2 regions of the Kribbella sp. NPDC050124 genome follow, and region 2 is predicted to be linked to the other one. Evidence: riboswitches for the same ligand, from Rfam matches in the RefSeq annotation. Region 2 holds a riboswitch; the other holds the start of a gene.
What was found. Region 2 has a riboswitch for thiamine pyrophosphate ahead of thiC (phosphomethylpyrimidine synthase ThiC). Riboswitches for the same ligand answer to the same signal wherever they lie in the genome.
Positions count from the first base shown of each region.

Region 1: it holds a riboswitch for thiamine pyrophosphate, as region 2 does, so the genes downstream of both, ACIBL3_RS03970 (purine-cytosine permease family protein) here and thiC (phosphomethylpyrimidine synthase ThiC) in region 2, are expected to answer to the same signal.

Region 1 is NZ_JBITJU010000001.1:799,590-803,770, forward strand. It holds gene ACIBL3_RS03955 (DUF3152 domain-containing protein) at 1-403, shown strand, start outside; gene ACIBL3_RS03960 (hypothetical protein) at 465-1,292, shown strand; gene ACIBL3_RS03965 (alpha/beta fold hydrolase) at 1,289-1,951, shown strand; TPP riboswitch at 1,974-2,086, shown strand; gene ACIBL3_RS03970 (purine-cytosine permease family protein) at 2,080-3,408, shown strand; gene ACIBL3_RS03975 (class I SAM-dependent methyltransferase) at 3,435-4,115, shown strand.
Region 2 is NZ_JBITJU010000014.1:30,129-34,309, reverse strand. It holds gene thiC (phosphomethylpyrimidine synthase ThiC) at 1-1,573, opposite strand, end outside; TPP riboswitch at 1,565-1,685, opposite strand; gene ACIBL3_RS28230 (lysophospholipid acyltransferase family protein) at 1,776-2,522, shown strand; gene ACIBL3_RS28225 (hypothetical protein) at 2,672-3,193, shown strand; gene ACIBL3_RS28220 (anion permease) at 3,197-4,181, opposite strand, start outside.

The DNA of each region.
Region 1 (4,181 bases), on a different contig from region 2:
GATCATCCACAAGACGCTGACCGACGGGCGTGGGTGGCAGGCGATTCACCCGGTCAGCTTCGAGCGGACCGACAAGGTGGACGCCGATCTGCGGATCATCCTGGCGACGCCGACGCTCACCGACAAGCTGTGTCTGCCGCTCGACACCGGTGGTGAGGTGTCCTGCCGGGTCGAGGACCGGGTCGTGCTGAACGCGAAGCGCTGGATGTACGCGATCCCGGCGTACTCCGGGAACGTCGCGCTCTACCGCAACTACCTGGTCAACCACGAGGTCGGGCACGCGCTCGGCCACGGCCACTCCACCTGCACCAAGGCGAAGACGCCGGCGCCGGTGATGATGCAGCAGACCAAGGGCCTGGCCGGCTGCCTGCCCAACGCCTGGCCGACCATCAAGGCGACCTGACGCTGCAGGACCTGAGCGAAACCCTCGTTCGTGAGAGGCTGGGTGCCGAGGGGAGGCAGCGATGTCGTCACAGGATTTCCCGACGTACGGCCGCGGTGAGCAACCGGAGCAGCCGGCCGAGGAGCACCACTACGCCCCGCCGACGCCGTACGGCGGCAGCAGCTACGGCGCACCGCCTCCCGGCCAGCAGCAGCCAGACGCCTACGCCCAGCCACAGCCCTACGGCTCCCCACCCGGCCAGTACGGCGCCCCGCCGCCACAGGCACCGCCCGGCGCGTACACGCAGCCGCCCAACTACCGCCCCGGCAGCCCCTACGGCACACCGGCGCATCCCCAGCAGCACGAGCTGCCGAAGTACGGCCGGGAGCTGCCGGTCGCACCACGTGATCCGCGCGCGGCTCGCGTCGTACTGCTCGCCACGATCGTCGCTGCCGTCTATGGCCTGCTCGTTCTCTCGGTCCAGCGGGTCGCCCTGCGCGAGATCTCGCAGGCTCCCGGCTCACCGCTGAACCACCCGCTCCGCACGGACGTGATCGACACCATCGGCCAGTTGCTTTTGCTCCTGGTCGGCGTTGCCGCGATCGTGATGTGGATTCGCGACGTACTCGCCCGCCGCAAGGTCGGCCGCGAGATCGAACCGATCGAGCTGGGCGGTCTGCTCCTGGTCGGGGTGTCGCTGGTGCCGATCCTGATCTGGGCGGGGATGGTGTTGTCGACCGGCATGGGCGCCATCGACGACTCGCTGGACCGGCTGCCGACGGCGTACGGCTGGGGCGGGATCGGCCTGCTGATCCTTGCCCTCGGCTTCCTTCTCGGCTACCGCGAGCTGAAGCCGGACGTGTCCAACCCGGTCGTCCAAGGCGCGCCGGCCCGCCCGCCCTGGGAGTGAGCATCCCGATCGTCCTGGTCCCGGGCCTCGGCCTCGGGCCCAAGTCGTACGCGCCCACGGTCGAGTACCTGACCACGCCGTACCGGATCGTCACCCTGCCCGGGTACGGCGAACCCGCCGGACGCGGCGACGACCTTCGACCACAAGCCCTGGGCACGGCGGTCGCCGACAAGATCCGGGAGCGGTCGGTGCTCGTCGGGCACTCAGCCGGCTGCCAGGTCGTCGTCGAGACCGCGGTCGCCTACCCCGAGCTCGTCCACGCCCTGGTCCTGATCGCGCCGACCGGGGACATCCGCGCGGCGAGCTGGCCGGACCTGGTCGCCCGCTGGCTCGGATCGGCCGTCCCGGAGTCACCCCGCCTGATCCCGGCGCTCGCTCCGCAATACGCGCGTACGACGTTGTCCACAATCGCCCGCGCGGTCGAAGCGGCCCGGCACCACGACCTGGCCGGGATCATCACCCGGGTGCAGGCCCCGATCGTGATCGTGCGGTGCCGGCACGACCACCTCTCGCCGGCCGAGTGGACGGACCGACTGGCCGAGCTCACGCACTGTGAGTCCCGCACGCTGCCGACCGGCTCCCACATGCCGGTGCTGACCAACGGTCCCGAGCTGGCCGCTCTCATCCAGCGGGCAGCGGCTGCGCCGACCCAGGCCTGAAGCGCTATCGTTGACGCGGTAGCAAAACCGATGCGGGAGCTCGCACGACGCGCGGGCTGAGAGGGCGACGCGGGGTCGCCGACCGCCTGAACCTGACCGGGTAATGCCGGCGTAGGGAGCGGGTCACCATGACCAGTACTGCTGTTCGTCCTGCCAAGCGGACCGAGGCGCCGCTCGTCCTCACCACGGACGCGCCGCGCACCCTCGGCTTCTTCGACCAGTTCACCCTTTGGGGGAACCTGGGCATCTCGCTGTTCGGCCCGGTGACCGGTGCGCTGGTCGCGGCGTACACGGGCTCGCTGGCCCAAGGTCTGCTCGCGGTCGTGGTCGGCTGCGGGATGGGCGCGCTGGTGCTCGGTGGTGCGGCCGTGTTCGGTTCGCAGACCGGGGCGCCGGCGATGGCCTGCCTGCGCGGTCTGTTCGGGCGGCGCGGTTCGATGGCGCCGACCGTGCTGAACATCGCGCAGAACGTCGGCTGGGCGACGATGGAGATCATCGTCATCTCGCAGGCCGCGGTGGCGGTGACGAGTGAACGCTGGCGGTGGCTGTTCGTCGTACTGGCCGGAGTGATCGCCACGGCGATGGCGGTCCGGCCGCTCGGCAGCGTGAAGCTGCTGCGCAAGTTCATGGTCTGGCTGGTGCTGATCGCGTCGGTCTACCTGTTCGTGCAGGTGCTCAGCAAGCCGGTGCAGGACCTCCCGCAGGACGGCGTCTTCGGCTTCTGGCCGGCTGTCGACCTCGCCGCCGCCGGTGTGGTGTCGTTCGCGCCGCTGGCCGCCGACTACACCCGGCACTCGCGCACCAACAAGGCGGCCTTCGCCGGATCGTCGCTCGGCTACGGGATCGCGGCGATCGCGTACTACGCCCTCGGTGTGTTCGCGGTGGCGACGCTCGGGACCAACAGCACCGACGTGATCACCGCGCTCGTCACGCTGCCGGCTGGTGCGATCGCGCTGCTCGTGCTGCTGGTGGACGAGGTCGACGAGGCCTACGCGAACGTCTACTCGACCACGATGGCAACGCACAACCTGGTCGGCCACATCGACCGGCGCTGGATCTCGATCGCCATCGGCGTGATCGCCACCGGCCTCGCCCTGTTGGTTGACCTGGGCAACTACACGCAGTTCCTCTACCTGATCGGCTCGGTCTTCGTCCCGCTGTTCGCGGTCGCGATCGCCGACTTCTTCGTGGTCAGCAAGATGAACTGGGACGTCTCCGGTACGGCGCGCTTCCGCTGGCAGCCCGCGGTCGCCTGGCTGATCGGCTTCGTCGCCTACCAGCTGGTGAACCCGGGCACGGTGAAGGGCTGGTCGCCGTTCTGGACCGACGTCCAGCAGTGGCTGTTCAACCACCAGCCGGTGCCCACCTGGCTGGGGGCGACGTACACCTCGATCATCGTGTCGATGCTGGCCGCGGTGCTGCTCGGACGGATCGGTCGCCGACCGCTGGACAACTGACCCGGAGTAACCGGGATACTTGCGCAATGCTGAACTCCGCACTGCGCAGCCGGGCCGAGTACGCGGAACTGGGGGCCGACGGACTGGCCGCGCGTACCACGCCCGAGCGGGACGCGGCGACCGTGAAGGCCGTCGAGGAACTGCTCCAGGGCAGGGAGTCGGTGCTCGACCTGTGCTGCGGGTACGGCCGGATCGCGCTGCCGCTGCGCCGGGCCGGGAAGGTGGTGCGAGCGCTGGACATCTCGCCGAACCTGATCGAGGCCGGCCGGGCGAGGGCGGCCGAGGAAGAGCTGCAGGTCGACTGGGCGATCGGCTCGATGACCGACCTGCCGTACAAGTGGGACGCGTTCGACGCGGTGATCTGCCTGTGGACCGCGTTCCACGAGCTGTTCGCCGAGGACGAGCAGGTGTCCACGATCTGCGAGATCTCCCGGGTGCTGAAGCCGGGCGGGCTGGCCATCATCGAGGGCCCGGTCTGGGGTCCGGCGACCGCGGCCGAGATCGCCAACGGGATGCGTCAGGGGCCGGAGCACCGGATCGTCACCACCGAGCACTTCGGCACCAGCAGCGTGCACTTCATCCACGACGAGGCCAGCTACGGGCGCCTGTGCGCGAAAGCCGGAATCGAGGATTACAAGGTCTACAAGCGGGACTGGGGCGGCCGCCGCCGGCTCATCCTGGAGATTCACCAACCCGGTAATGCCTGACGCGTCAGGGATTTACCGCGCCGAGCCCGGAGCCCTTCCAGACAAGGGAAACAAGAAGCAGATCCC
Region 2 (4,181 bases):
ACATCTCGGCGAAGCCGGCTTCGATGGCCTCGGTCGAGGTCAGGCCCTTCTCCTCCGCGTACGCGCGGATGTCCGCGGTGATCCGCATCGAGCAGAACTTCGGCCCGCACATCGAGCAGAAGTGCGCGGTCTTGGCGGGCTCGGCGGGCAGTGTCTGGTCGTGGTACGACCGCGCGGTGTCCGGGTCCAGCGAGAGGTTGAACTGATCCTCCCAGCGGAACTCGAACCTTGCCTTGGACAACGTGTCGTCCCAGTCCTGCGCACCCGGGTGGCCCTTGGCCAGATCGGCTGCGTGGGCAGCGATCTTGTAGGTGATCACCCCGGTCTTCACGTCGTCACGGTCCGGCAGGCCGAGGTGTTCCTTCGGCGTGACGTAGCAGAGCATCGCCGTACCCAGCCAGCCGATCTGGGCCGCGCCGATCGCCGAGGTGATGTGGTCGTAGGCCGGCGCCACATCAGTTGCCAACGGCCCCAAGGTGTAGAACGGCGCCTCCCCGCACAGCTCCTCCTCGAGCCGCACGTTCTCGGCGATCTTGTGCATCGGCACGTGACCCGGACCCTCGATCATCACCTGGACGTCGTGCTCCCAGGCGATCTTGGTGAGTTCCCCGAGGGTCCGCAGCTCGGCGAACTGCGCCGCGTCGTTGGCGTCCGCGATCGACCCCGGCCGCAGCCCGTCGCCCAGCGAGAACGTCACGTCGTACTCGCGCAGGATCTCGCAGAGCTCGGCGAAATGCGTGTAGAGGAAGGACTCCTGGTGATGCGCCAGGCACCACGCGGCCATGATCGAGCCGCCGCGCGACACGATCCCGGTGATCCGTTGCGCGGTCAGTGGGACGTACCGCAGCAGTACGCCGGCATGCACCGTCATGTAGTCCACACCCTGCTCGCACTGCTCGATCACGGTGTCGCGGTAGACCTCCCACGACAGCGCTGCCGGGTCGCCCTTCACCTTCTCGAGCGCCTGGTAGAGCGGGACCGTCCCGATCGGCACCGGCGAGTTGCGCAGGATCCACTCGCGCGTCTCGTGGATGTTCTTGCCGGTGGACAGGTCCATCACGGTGTCCGCGCCCCACCGGGTCGCCCAGACCAGCTTCTCGACCTCCTCCTCGATCGAGCTGGTCACGGCGGAGTTGCCGATGTTCGCGTTCACCTTCACCAGGAACTTCTTGCCGATGATCATCGGCTCGGACTCCGGGTGCCGCCGGTTCGTCGGGATCACGGCCCGGCCGCGGGCCACCTCGTCCCGGACGAACTCCGGGTCGACGCCCTCCCGGACGGCGATGTACTTCATCTCCTCGGTGATGGTGCCCGCCCGGGCGTGCCCGACCTGAGTCAACGGCGTCCGCCCGGCGATCCAGTCCCGCCGGAGCGCGGGCAGACCGGCCTGTACGTCGATCTGCGCGGAGGAGTCGGTGTACGGGCCGGACGTGTCGTACAGGTCGAAGTGCTCGCCGTTGGTGAGGTGGACGCGGCGGGCGGGGACGTTCAGCTCGCCGCGGTAGATCTTCTCCGACCCGGAGATCGGGCCGGTGGTGACAGTGGGTCGGACGCTGTTTCCGATGGTTGTCACGATTGCTGCTCCCTACGCCGGAATTACCCGGACAGGTTCGGCGGTCGGCGGCACCGGGTTCACCCAGCCGCCCTCTCAGCCCGCTACGGTGCGAGCTCCCGCGATCTGAAGTTGTCGCCGTCCACCCTAGCGAAGAACTGGATACGGGATTCCGTGGGGCGCGTCACGGCCGCCGGTTGACCTGAGCCGGTAGCGTTCGGGAATGCGCGACCTCGTGTACCCGCCGGTGATCGGCTTCGCGAAGACGGCGTTCAAGGTGCTGGACCTGAAGTTCCAGCTGACCGGGACGGAGAACGTGCCGCGAACCGGTGGCGCGGTGATCGCGATGAATCACATCTCGTACGTCGACTTCGTGCTCGGCGGGTTCGGCGCGCTGCCGAGCAAGCGGCTGGTGCGGTTCATGGCCAAGGAGGTGCTGTTCCGCAACCGGGTCTCCGGCCCGTTGATGCGCGGCATGCACCACATCCCGGTGGACCGGGCGGCCGGTACGGCGTCGTACCGGCAGGCGATCGAGTACCTGAACGCCGGGGAGGTGGTCGGCGTCTTCCCGGAGGCGACGATCAGCCGGTCGTTCGAGCTGAAGGAGTTCAAGTCCGGCACGGTCCGGATGGCCGCGGAGGCCGCCGTACCGGTGCTGCCGATGATCCTGTGGGGGACGCAGCGGATGCTGACCAAGGACCATCCGCGCGACTTCTCCCGGCACCGCACGATCGCGATCACCATCGGCGAGCCGATCACGGTCACCGCGGCGGACGACCCGACCGAGGCGACCGCGCAGCTGCGCTCGACCATGGCCGGCATGCTCGACCGCACCATCCGCGCCTATCCGGAGCAGCCCGCCGGCGCCTGGTGGCTGCCGGCCTCGTACGGCGGCAGCGCGCCCACGCCCGTCGAGGCCGAGCGGCTGGACCGGGAGGAACTGGCCCGCCGGGCCGCCCGCAAGAAGTAGTCGGCTACCGGACAGGACCTTGACCCCGGTACGGCGTGGGGGTACTAAGAGCACTTGGTGTAGTAGCAGGTACCTGGGGGGTCCCTGTGCACTCGGCCGCGTGGTGGCGCGCGGGGCCGTCGTATTCAGGTAGGCGGGGGAAGTTGCTGGTGAAGTCATCCGAAGAGCTGCATCTGTTCGAGCCGGGGATCCTGACCGTGGCTCCGCATGTCGCGGAGGAGATCCCCGACGTCGGCGCGTTCTTCCTCGACTGGGCGATCCGGGGCCTGAACCCGGGGCAGGCTCGGGAGGTGGAGTCCGCGATCAACGGGCGGCGCTGCCAGAACGGCTGGTTCCCGCTGGAGAGCCTGGACAACATCGGCAGCCGCGGCTTCTGGCGCGGCCCGCTGACGTACCTGGCCCGGATGACCGCCGACGACGGCGCGATCCTCCAGGACTGGTCCGCGAGCGGGCTGGACGGCGAGAACCGGAGCAAGCTCGAGGCGACCGCGAACCACCTGCTCTTCCAGCAGGGCCACGCAGCCGCGGCCACCTGGGTGGTGGCGGTGCGGCCGCAGGCGTACCTCGACCTGACCGGACTCGGCGATCGCCTGGCCGCCACCTGGGAGCTCAACCTCGGCTCCATCCGCCCCAAGGAGGTGGCCAAGGCAGTCCGCCGCTGGAACCGCTGAGGCTCACTCCAGGATGAGGTGGGCCAGCCCGTAGCACAGCGCGGCGACCGCGCCAGCGGCCGGGATGGTCAGGATCCAGGCCGTCACGATGCCCTTGGCGACACCCCAGCGGACCGCGGACAGCCGCTTGGTCGAGCCCGCGCCCATCACCGCGGAGGTGATCGTGTGCGTGGTGGAGACCGGTGCGTGCAGGCCGATCGCCATCACGTACAGCACCGACGCGGCGATCGCCTCCGAGGCGAAGCCACGGGCCGGGTCCAGGTGGATGATCCGCCGGCCCAGCGTCCGCATGATCCGCCAGCCGCCGGAGTACGTCCCGAGCGAGATCGCGGTCGCGGCGGCCAGCTTGACCCAGATCGGGATGCCGTCGCCCTCCGACACGTAGCCGGTGGTGAGCAGGGCCAGGAAGATCACGCCCATCGTCTTCTGAGCGTCCTGCAGGCCGTGGCCGAGCGCCATCGCGGCGGCGGACAGCGACTGGGACATCCGGAAGCCCCGGGTCACCCGGCCGGGGTTGCTGCGCCGGAACACCCACAGGATCGCGGTCATCAGGATGAACGCGCCGAGGAAGCCGATCGTCGGTGACATCACCATCGGAATGACGACCTTGTCCAGGATGCCGGACCACAGCACCGTGCTGGCCGAGGCGAGCCCGGCGCCGACCAGGCCACCGATCAGCGCGTGCGACGAGGAGCTGGGCAGGCCGAAGTACCAGGTGATCAGGTTCCAGGTGATCGCGCCGACCAGGGCACTGAGCACGATCACCAGCCCGTGCTCGCCGGACGGCGTGCTGATGATGCCCTTGCCGACCGTCTCGGCCACCTCGGTGCCGAGCAGCGCGCCCACGAAGTTCATCACCGCGGCCATCGCCAGCGCCACCCGCGGGGTCAGCGCCCGGGTGGAGACCGACGTCGCGATCGCGTTCGCCGCGTCGTGGAAGCCGTTGGTGTAGTCGAACACGAGCGCGATGACGACGACCGCGACGACG